3 regions of the Fictibacillus arsenicus genome follow, and region 3 is predicted to be linked to each of the others. Evidence: riboswitches for the same ligand, from Rfam matches in the RefSeq annotation. Region 3 holds a riboswitch; each other region holds the start of a gene.
What was found. Region 3 has a riboswitch for cobalamin ahead of ABE41_RS01710 (acyl-CoA thioesterase). Riboswitches for the same ligand answer to the same signal wherever they lie in the genome.
Positions count from the first base shown of each region.

Region 1: another riboswitch for cobalamin. It lies ahead of ABE41_RS12040 (DUF4430 domain-containing protein); the one in region 3 lies ahead of ABE41_RS01710 (acyl-CoA thioesterase).
Region 2: another riboswitch for cobalamin. It lies ahead of ABE41_RS13285 (ribonucleoside-diphosphate reductase subunit alpha); the one in region 3 lies ahead of ABE41_RS01710 (acyl-CoA thioesterase).

Region 1 is NZ_CP016761.1:2,335,141-2,338,896, forward strand. It holds gene ABE41_RS12035 (ECF transporter S component) at 392-940, opposite strand; gene ABE41_RS12040 (DUF4430 domain-containing protein) at 912-1,316, opposite strand; cobalamin riboswitch at 1,775-1,958, opposite strand; gene ABE41_RS12045 (ATP-binding protein) at 2,069-3,756, opposite strand, start outside.
Region 2 is NZ_CP016761.1:2,566,244-2,569,999, forward strand. It holds gene ABE41_RS13285 (ribonucleoside-diphosphate reductase subunit alpha) at 1-1,120, opposite strand, end outside; cobalamin riboswitch at 1,250-1,451, opposite strand; gene ABE41_RS13290 (3-hydroxybutyrate dehydrogenase) at 1,521-2,306, opposite strand; gene ABE41_RS13295 (GntP family permease) at 2,334-3,728, opposite strand.
Region 3 is NZ_CP016761.1:296,192-299,947, reverse strand. It holds gene ABE41_RS01725 (acyl-CoA thioesterase) at 87-623, shown strand; gene ABE41_RS01720 (hypothetical protein) at 620-994, shown strand; gene ABE41_RS01715 (YbaN family protein) at 1,038-1,403, opposite strand; gene ABE41_RS01710 (acyl-CoA thioesterase) at 1,459-1,935, opposite strand; cobalamin riboswitch at 2,093-2,271, opposite strand; gene ABE41_RS01705 (MGDG synthase family glycosyltransferase) at 2,436-3,563, shown strand; gene ABE41_RS01700 (metal-dependent hydrolase) at 3,576-3,756, shown strand, end outside.

The DNA of each region.
Region 1 (3,756 bases), 2.0 Mb from region 3:
CTTGGCAGACCGTTTTTTCGCTAGGCTGTTTTAGCAAACTTTGTTGCTCTTGAAAGTGGTTGATTTCCGCTCCAGGATGCTCGCTTTCCGCGGGGCGTGCGGTGAGCCCTGGTGAATGAAAGATCTATGAAGTGCTGCTCCTGCGTCTACAAGAATATCCTGCCGGAGCTAGCTTCCTCGTCGCATGCCTTGCGAGAAGAATACTCAGGTAGCTGGCACGCTGATCCCGCTGGAGTCTCGCACCTTGCACTCCAATCAACTTGCAAATGAAGAGAATGAAAAAATGACCCCAAAAGCAACAATCTTTTAGAGAAGAGCCTTTTCGCTAAGGGTGCCGCAGATTTTCTTAACTAAATAATGAAGTTTAACAGGGGCCAAATAAAAAACCGCCTTAATAGGCGGCTGTTTTGTTAATATTGTTGTTAAGCTGCTTCTCCATAATATATAGGAGAGGTTTGTATAGCACTACAAAGAATACCGCATTTCCAATCGCATGGTTCACATCAAATGGAAGACCTGCCAGATAATAAGGCCAGAATTTTTGTGTAATGACCCCGCCCATTATTACCGACATTATGAAACCGAACAAAAAGCCGCAGAAGCTTGCATATAAGCTCATGACCCACCATGGCATTCTATGACGGTATTTTTCGAGGAGACCGCTTAAAACTGCGATAATCCCCCAAGCGATCATCTGTCCGAATGACCATAGGCCGTGACCTAAAAATAAGTTTGTTGTTAAAGTGCTTAATATAGCTAAAATAAGCCCTTGAACAGGTCCAAGTACAAATGATGCTAATATTAGAATCGTTGTGTTTGGCTGAACGTTTGGAATCATTGCAAAGGCGATGCGTCCTACAGTTAAGATCGCTGCAAGCAAAGCAATGATCGTAATCCTTCTGATCGTCAGTTTATTCATACTTGTGGAAGTCAAATTCAACGGTATCACCAGGTTTCAATGTGATTTCTTTTGCACCTTTCATTGCTTCTTCACCATTAACAGAAAAGAACCATGATGTTTTATCCTGTTCGCTTCCGGCAATCCCTTCAATACTGCTGATAAAAGAATCATCAAACTGAGTTTCGATCTTAAAGTTATCCTTCATAACATCCATGATTGTAGTTTCTTCCGTAATTGCTACTTTCTTTTCTGCAACTTTCTCTTTGCCGTTATCTTTTGTAATCTGGACGGTTACTTGTTCTTTTTTGTTTTCTTCAGTTTTTGGCTGATCAGAAGCCTTCTTTGTCTCAGATGTTCCACACCCAGCCATTAACATCATCAATGCTGCAAATACTAAAATAAGTTTTTTCATCATAAAACCTCTTTCTTGTTGTAATCTTTTTTCTTTTAAGCTGTTTTCTAAAAGATTGTTGTTTTTGAGTCTCGTTTCTCGCTTCATTTGCAAGTTGATTGAAGCGCAAGGTGCGTGCCTACCTCTGAGAAGCTTCTCGCTAGGCATGCGACGAGGAAGCTCACATCGGTAGCATTTACTTGTAGACGCAGGAGCAAGGATACTTCCATGAAGCGGTCAGGTGAGACTCCTAATGACGCATAGCGGCAGGAGGCTCACCGCACGCCCCGTGGAAAGCGAGCATCCTATAGCGGAAATCAACTATTTTAAAAAGCAACAATGGTTGCGAAAACAGCTTTCTTTTAAATCACCAAACAAAAAAATCCCCTTCGACTACGAAGGAGATTGATAATTTGGTATCCAGGCAGAAAACAGCGGCCGTTTAATGGCACTGCTTTAACACCCCCCTATCCTCGTAGGCCATGTCATGTACAAAACAGGCAGGTCTCCTGGCTCTTGATCATCGTCCCCTAACGCCTTCCCGTTTTCACAGTGGCAGATCAATTAGGTTTCTCACAATTACAGTGGCGGGACCGCAACGGAATTTAACCGTTTTCCCTATTATGCTTGTCCGATTAGGACAGCACCTGTTTAAACACTTATGAAATTTTCTTTTTACAATCCAATTATAACCGACTGGAGAAAATTGTGAAATCATTTTTTCGATCTGTTCGCTGTTCCTTATGAAACAAGATTAATCGGGAAAGTATGATAATTTATTTCACAGTTCGAGGTATTACGAATGAGAATGTCGTACCTTCATTATTTTTACTATGAACATTAATTTGGCCGCCATGTGCTTCCACAATGTTTCTGGCGATTGCAAGACCTAGACCAGTACCTCCTGATTTTCCTCTTGTTCTTGCTTTATCGCCTTTATAAAACCGTTCAAAAACAAATGGAAGATCTTCCTCTTTAATTCCTGATCCGTTATCTTTAATGAAAAACTTAACTGCCATTTCACTTGATTCTATAGTCAGACGAACGAATCCCCCATGTGAAGTGTGGCGAATGGCATTATCTATTAAGTTTGTTAAAACTTGCTCAATTCGGTCAGGATCGATCTCCATCTCATTACGGATACCAGAAATTTCGAGCGTTAGCTGAATGTCTCTGTCTTTAGCAGGACCTTGAAACTTCCGTACTATTCGTTCTGCAAATGGCGGAATTGCTAATAGTGTATAGTGGAGCTTCATATGTCCTGCTTCTAATCTGGCAAGATCAAGCAATTCATTAACAAGCCTTCCCATCCTTTTTGATTCATCCAAGATGATACCTGCTAACTCCTTCTTTTCCTCTTCTGATTCTGCAACATCATCTACAATAGCTTCACTGTATCCCTGAAGCATCGCTATTGGTGTTTTAAGCTCATGTGAAACGTTTGCAACGAAATCCTCTCGCAATTTATCCATTCGCCGCTCTTCTGTCATGTCGCGAAGAACCGCCACAGCACCTCGAATTACCGAGTGATCATATAAAGGTGTCATAACGATAACCCATGAACGTCCCTGAATGTCAATTTCAGTCATCTGCTCGCTTTCAAGGGAAACAACTTGCTGAAAAAGCTGAGTAACAGCTATTGGAACAGTTCCTTTCACTTCACTCTTCATGCCTGATTCATAATAAAAAGCTTGTAAAAAGCGGTCAGCCGGAGGATTAGTTACAAGGATTTTCATCTTTCTGTCAAACGTAATAACACCATCTGCCATTGAACTCAAGATACTCGTAAGTTGTTCTTTTTCCTGGTTCAACGCTGTAATATTATTTTTTAGCTGACGTCCCATCCGGTTAAAGGTCATTCCTAGTTCACCGATCTCATCATGTGTTAAGATCGGCACCTTCATATCGAATTCACCTTTTGCAACAGATGTAGCTGCTTCTCTCATTTTTCTTAGAGGAGCTGTAATTCGTGTAGATAAAAAGAAAGCAAATATGATCGTAAGTATAATTGCTATACCTGCCGCTAAAAAGATAAGGTATTTCGTATGGTTTGTAGTTTTTGTTATATTCTCGATCGATTGGTAAACATATACGCCGCCTTTACCGTTTCCTGTTTTATATGGTTCACCGTAAATAATCATTGTATGGGCAGACTCATTGCCTTTCGAGAGAACCGGAAAATCATCGTTGATATAAATCTTTTTTCCTTCATCCACCACTGAAGATAATTGTTCATTATCACTAAAGACAGAAACTGGAATATAAGGCGCGTCACTAAAAGAATTTGGTGTGATAAATGATTCTTGATTTTCGTCAATAATCATAATGGACATTGAATAAGCTTCTGCCATTTCACTTGTGATCCTAATGGCTTCTTCTTTATTTTCATCATTCTCCATAATCAGAACAAGCCTGTCTGCCATTTTTGTTAGTTGTTCTCTTGCCTGATTATCATAAAAATTTT
Region 2 (3,756 bases), 1.8 Mb from region 3:
TGCCGTTTCCTTTTTGCTCATCATATGAATCCTCCAGCGAATAGCCTTTGAAGCGTCTCACTTCATGCGGATCAAATAAATACCAGTCATCACGCTTTTCTACTTTTTCCATAAATAAATCCGGAATACAGACCCCTGTAAAAAGATCATGGGTCCTCATTCTTTCATCGCCATTGTTTAATTTTGCATCTAAAAATTCCAATATATCTTTATGCCACACATCCAGATAAACTGCAATTGCCCCTTGCCTCTGTCCAAGCTGATCTACGGAAACGGCTGTATTGTTCAATTGTTTCATCCATGGTATAACTCCGGAAGAATTGCCTTTAAATCCTCTTATATCAGAACCTCTTGAACGGATTTTGCCGAGGTAAATTCCAAGTCCTCCTCCTCCTTTTGATACAGTCGCCGCATCAGTATTTGAATCAAAAATACCGCGAAGACTATCGTCGATTGTATCAATGAAACAAGAACTAAGCTGTCCATAGCTCTTACCTGCATTCGCTAAAGTTGGAGTAGCGACAGTCATGTACTGATTTGAAAGTGCCCAATATGCTTCTTTTACAAGCTCCATCCGATGTTTACGATCCTCATCTTTCATTAAGAAAAGAGCAATCACCATCCAGCGTTCTTGCGGCAGTTCATATAACTCATGGTTAAATCCTTTAGCGAGATATCTGTCAGCTAGAGTCTTTAACCCGATATATGTAAAAAGTTCATCTTTTTCAGGTTCAATCCACTTCTCTGCTTCTTTAATTTCTTGAGCACTATAAGAAGAGAGAATCGTAGCATCATAGATTTCCAGGTCTACTAAATGCTCAATAAGCCCGTATAAATTAGAATATGGTGGTTTCTCACCAGCTCCTTTATTTAATTGCACTTCTTCATACAGCTGCTTTAAATAGAGGCGTGCTGCTACAAATGTCCATTGTGGTTCTTCCATACTTAAACAATTTAAAGCCTCCATGATTAACTGCCTGAATACCGCAGAACGATTGTTATTTTTTAATTCTAAGTCTTCAGCTCTTTTCAAAAACAGTTCTCCCTGAAGTTCAGGAAATGATGCAACACAATCCCGCAGCCATTCCCCGAGAGACGATTTCGCTACTGTATTTTCCATTTACGGTCCACTCCTTAGTAAAATATAAAAAACCCCTCTTCATCAGGAAGAGGGGTAAGGAACGTATAGAAAACTTACAAGACTATAGCTTGAGTTAAATACCGTTCTTTCTCCCAATCCCCGAGGAAAAGAAAACAAGAGATTCAGGCAGGTCTACTGGCTTATGCTTCATCCTACTTTGGGCCTTCCCATACAGCAGCCATTTTCATAGCTAATCTGTACAGTGGCAGTTCCATTTCGTCCACAATTACAGTTGCGGGGACAGCTTCGGCATTTCACCGAATTCCCTTTTAAGCCGGACAATCACCGGCACCTGAAATCTCCATATATAGGTTTGTATCATTTACTTTGACACCAAATATAGTAATTGTCAATGAAAAAGTATTTTCAAAGACTCCTATTATTGTGCCACATAACCTCCATCAATTACAATCGCTTGGCCAGTAACACCTTTTGCTTTTTCACTTGAGAGAAAAATCGTATAATCAGCAATTTCCTGCACATCTAATAAGCGTTTCTGAGGAACTAAAGGATAGATGACTTCTTCTAAAACTTTTTCAAGTTCCACTTTACGTGTTTTTGCAAGGTCTTGAAGCTGACCTCTAACAAGTGGAGTATCTACATAACCAGGACAAACAGCATTTACCGTTATGCCATATTCTGCTCCTTCTAAAGCGGCTACTTTCGTTAAACCGATAACGCCGTGTTTAGCACTGTTGTAAGCTGCTTTTCCGGCGAATCCTACTAGTCCATTAATAGACGCCATATTGATAATACGTCCGAACCCTTGTTTTTTCATGATTGGGAACACGTGCTTCGTTGCCATAAATGGAGCAGTAAGCATTACACTTATCAACTGCTGAAATTTTTCAGTTGGAAACTCTTCTAGCGGTGATACAAATTGCAGTCCAGCATTATTGATCAATACATCAATCCGATTATAGTGCTGAAGTGTTTCATCGAGTGCACCCCTCAAATCGTCTTCATCTGTTACATTGCAGCCTAATCCTAAACAATTATATCCTTTATTGTTAAGTTCATCCGCAGCATTCTTTGCTTTATCACCATTCAGATCACTTATTACAACTATTGCCCCGTTCTGAGCAAATGATTTAGCTAACTCAAGACCGATTCCGCTTGCTGCCCCTGTAATAAAAACAACTTTTTCTTTTACGAACGACTCCACAGATATCCGCTCCTTAACTTAAATGACTTATACGATCCCGAACATGTAATATAATCCTATAATAACAAAAACAGCTGCTGTTTTAATAAGGGTCATTGCAAAGATATCGATATACGCCTGCTTATGAGTGAGACCTGTTACCGCTAAAAGGGTAATTACAGCACCGTTGTGAGGCAAAGTATCCATGCCGCCACTCGCCATAGATGCAACACGGTGAAGAACTTCTGTATCGATTCCAAGCTTGTTTGCTTGTTCGACATAGGTTTCACTCATCGTTGCCAGTGCAATACTCATACCGCCTGAAGCTGAACCTGTAATACCCGCTAGCGTAGTGGTTGTAACAGCTTCGTTTACTAATGGGTCTTTAATCGTATTTGACATAGCATTATTTACAGCTGTAAAACCTGGGAGTGCTGCGATAACACCGCCAAATCCATATTCTGACGCAGTGTTTAGAGTAGCAAGCAGTGCACCGCCGATGGATAAATTGATTCCTTTGTTAAAGTTGTTCTTGATTCTTTTAAAAGAAAACAGCAGTACTGTGATAATCCCAATAACTAGAGCTCCTTCAACAGCCCATACAGCTGCAAGTGTTGGAATTTGGATCTCCGGTACATTTTTCATACCAATTGCTGAGAAATCAAATGTCTTTCCATAATATTTTGGTATAAGAACCGTAAACCATTTATTAAAAACACCTACTAAAATAAGGGGCAAGATCGCGATAAAAGCATTTGGAAGCTCCTCAGATTCGAGTTTCTCAGGTTCGTTGCTATGGCCTGTACCATACCCTTCACCTTTAGCTGCTGCCTGTCTTCTTCTCCATTCTAAGTAAACCATCCCAAGAACAAAAACGAACAAACCTCCGATAAATCCTAACCAAGGTGCAGCCCACGTGGTTGTTCCGAAGAATGATGTCGGAATAATATTTTGTATCTGCGGACTTCCTGGAAAAGCATCCATCGTAAATGTAAAGGCACCAAGTGCAATTGTTCCGGGAATAAGCCTCTTTGGAATATCTGCAAGCTTAAATAATTCGGCAGCAAATGGATAAAGTGCAAATGCCACAACGAAAAGTGAAACCCCGCCATAAGTAAGAATAGCTCCTACTAGTACAATTGCAAGCATTGCACGAGACGGTCCGATTAGTTTGATCACAAACTGAGTGATAGATTTTGCAAATCCAGACATCTCGACGACTTTACCAAAAATTGCTCCCAGCAAGAAGACCGGAAAGTATAACTTAATAAAGCCAACCATTTTCTCCATAAATACACCTGAGAAAAACGGAAGTACATGGCCAGGTTCTGTTAGCAAAACAGCAAACAAGGCAGCGATCGGTGCGAATAAGATGACACTAAAACCACGATAAGCTACAAACATCAGGAAAAATAATGATAATAAAATAATAATAATGTCCAATTTTCTCTCCCCCATTTCTAAAATGAAA
Region 3 (3,756 bases):
TGAAAAATAACCATTTTACACCATGTTAATTACGGCGTACACTTACCTTGTAAATGGAAATTTCCATTCGGGAAGGACTGATTCATATGAATAAAAAGAAAGCGCGAGAAAGCCGCATCATTAATACTGACCAGGTTATGTCCCTGGATTTAAATAATTATAATACGTTATTCGGCGGCGTCTTGATGAGAAAGCTTGATAACAATGCAACCTTATCTGCACGCAGACACGCTCGAGTAAAAGAATGTGTAACAGCTTCAACCGATTCAATCGACTTTTTACACCCAATCCACCAAACAGACTCTGTCTGTATAGAATCGTTTGTTTCATATACCGGGAAAAGCTCTATGGAGATCTTTTGCAAAGTGATTGCTGAAGACATGATAACAGGTGAACGAAGAATAGCAGCAACAGCCTTCTTAACTTTTGTAGCTTTAGGTGAAGATAAAAAGCCCGTTGATGTTCCGCAGGTGATTCCTGAGACAGAAGAAGAGAAGTTCTTATATGATACAGCTAAAGAAAGAGCAGAAGTCCGAAAGCTGAGACGTATGAAAAGTAAAGAATTAGCAGCTGTCATCTCTCTGGATAAACCTTGGGATCTAAAAGAGGAGGTATACGCATGATCACTTTATGCAGTCAAAACGAACTAAAATCGGCACAAGCTGCACTCAATAAATTAGAGCAATCCTATCCTGAACTTTTCGAAAAGCTAATCGATGTTATTAACCTTACCCGTGCTATGCAGCTAAAATATCAGTACATGGGATGCTTAATTATGAATGAGGAACCGGGAAACGCCAAACCTCAATTTGTTATTGGGTCTGTTATTCGATTGTATAAAAAAGAAATGCAAAGATTAACAAGCGACAAGGATATTGAAGAGTTAAGAAAAGTCTTCTTAGAATATAAACATACTGGTTATTCTAGACTTAGCCAGCTTGCTCTAGGAAAAGCACCTGAATCGTTAGCAGGCAGCTCAGCAATTATTCAATAAACATAAGAAAACCTGAGTACAAATTTATCGCACTCAGGTTTTTTTATATGGTCTTAATTTTGGTAATAAAATAATAGTATTTGTACGCAACAATAAGCAGCAGCACTACCCTCACAATCGTACTATCCGCCATTATAAAAGCCACCGCTATCATGGCATCTGCAAACAGATTAATCGTGATTTTCTTTTTTCTCGTCATGGATTTTTCTTTTATGAATTCTTCTAAATGATTTTTGTATATCGATGTTCCTTTGAACCATCGTTCAAACTTTTTAGAACCTTTTACAAAGAAATAAGATGCTAGAAGAAGTAAAGGTGTTGTCGGGATAAGCGGCAAAATGATACCTACAATTCCTAAACCAAGAAATAAGAATCCCAGGGACACATAAAGCATATTCTTGATTTTCACTGAGATTCTCACTCCTTTCATCTCTAACTATCTTACCTTCTTTATTCATGTATGGCTATTGATTCACGTTTTTATATAGCAGGCGCCTTTCTTTTCTCAACGGGGCATTTTCAAAAAATGATATTTCCTCTTCTGTTTCCGGAATAACACTAGGTACAGGAGTTGGTTTTCCATCTTTATCATTCGCAACCATCGTAAGAATAGATGTCGTGTTTAATGTTCTGTTCCCCGTCTCTAAGTTTTGGCACTCAACTTTCACGTACACTTCCATTGAGGTCCTGCCTGTTGAAATGACAAACCCTTCAAGGATTAAAATATCCCCAACTTTTGCAGAGGATAAAAAATTCACATTATCAATGGAAGCCGTAACGACAACCTTTCCGCTGTGTTTCATTGCAGAGATCGCGGCGATTTCATCGATATATGATAATACCGTTCCTCCAAAGATCGTTCCCATATGATTTGTATCCGGAGGCAAAACAAGTTTCGTTTGAATCGTTCTTGAGACATTTGATGATAATTGCTGTACCATACTATTCCTCTTTCCCGAGCTCTCATGCTCCTGTTTTTAGTGGCGGGAATTGGAACGACAAAATAAATACCCATCACAAAGGATGGGCAGGATTGAATACCTAATAGAAACAATCTATTAAAATATCCTCGTCCTATCTTCCCAACTCCCGAAGAAGATCAACACTATAAACATGGCAGGTCTCCTGACTCAGGCTTTACTCTACTCTAAGCCCTTCCCATCTTTAGACAGTGGTTTTGCTTATTTCGTCAGCACATACAGTTGCGGGTACAGCTCTGGATTCTCACCAGATTCCCTATTAAGTCTATAACAGACACCATGATTACCGGATGAATATGAACTTCTATTTTATTATAGGTTGCTGTTAGATCAGTGACAACTACAGCGAATTTATATCCTCAATAATTCTTATCAAATCCTTAACAAATAAGGGTTGTACCTTCATATTGGCTTTAAATTCCCGTGATATGCTGAAAAAAAGACTTGAGGAGGTTATTTTTATGAAGCGTCCAACAGCTTTGATTCTAACAGCACGTTACGGAAGCGGTCATATCCAGGCAGCAAATGCTTTAGCAACTGAACTGCGTAACAATGGATATGAGCCAATCATATCTGATTTATTTGGTGAATCATATCCACTTATGTCTCAAATTACTCAATCTATATTCCTTAAAAGCTTTTCGTATGGTGCCTCATTCTATAAATGGTGGTATTACGGAACGAATAAATTAAACACTAAAGGAATTGCCCAGTTTTCCCGTTATCTAGGCCGAAAAAGGCTGCAAGAACTTATTACAATACACCGTCCTCAGTTTATTATTTCTACTTTCCCTCTTAATTCAGCACCATTTTTGATAAAAAAAGAAAGATACTCCATACCGACATATACCGTAATCACGGACTATTGCGCACATCCATTTTGGATTAACCCATTAGTAGTCCAATATTTTGTAGCAGCTGACATTGTAAAGTATGGGTTGAAAAAACATAACGTTAATGAAAAACGAGTTACCGTAAGCGGTATCCCAATCGGTTCTGAATTTTATTCTACAGCAGATAAACAATCGATATTTAAAAAATATCAAATAACTCCAAGTAACAGAGTTGTGACGATACTAGCTGGTGCACAATGTGTATTGAAAAATGTAAAGGATCTGGCACAGCTCTTGCTAAAGAACCCTTCATTTCAAATCATTGTTGTTTGCGGTAAAAACAGAGCACTTTATGAAAAACTTTTGCCAGTTGCCATTCAGTATCCAAGGTCTTTTCGGTTATTCGGATATGTTGATGAGATCCATGAAATTTTTCGGATTTCTCATTGTCTCATTACAAAACCCGGAGGCATTACGATCACAGAGGCAGCAGCCTTGCAGCTTCCTTTAGTTTTTTACAAGCCAGTACCGGGCCAAGAAGCTGAGAATGCTCGATATTTCAGCCAGCAAGGTGCCGCGATAATAACTCATACCGCCAGTGAAATTGCTGAAAGTGTTCAGGAGCTTTTTGATAATGAGCAACTTATGAAAAATATGAGAGAGCAACTTCGGCATATTCACAAAAACTACTCTGCAAAAGTGATTACAGATTATGCAATCAGCCAATCCGAAGAGCAATCGTTACTATTACCCTAAGGAGGAATCAAAATGGATACTACTTCGCATATTGTCATTGGGTTAGGATTAGGCGCTCTTGCTCAAATGGATCCCGTTGTGACAGGAAGTTCATTGTCTCAAGCCGTTATCTTAGGAACTGTTATCGGATCAAACGCACCAGATGCAGACTGTGTATATAAGCTTAGAGGAAAAGGGAGCTACTTCCGAAATC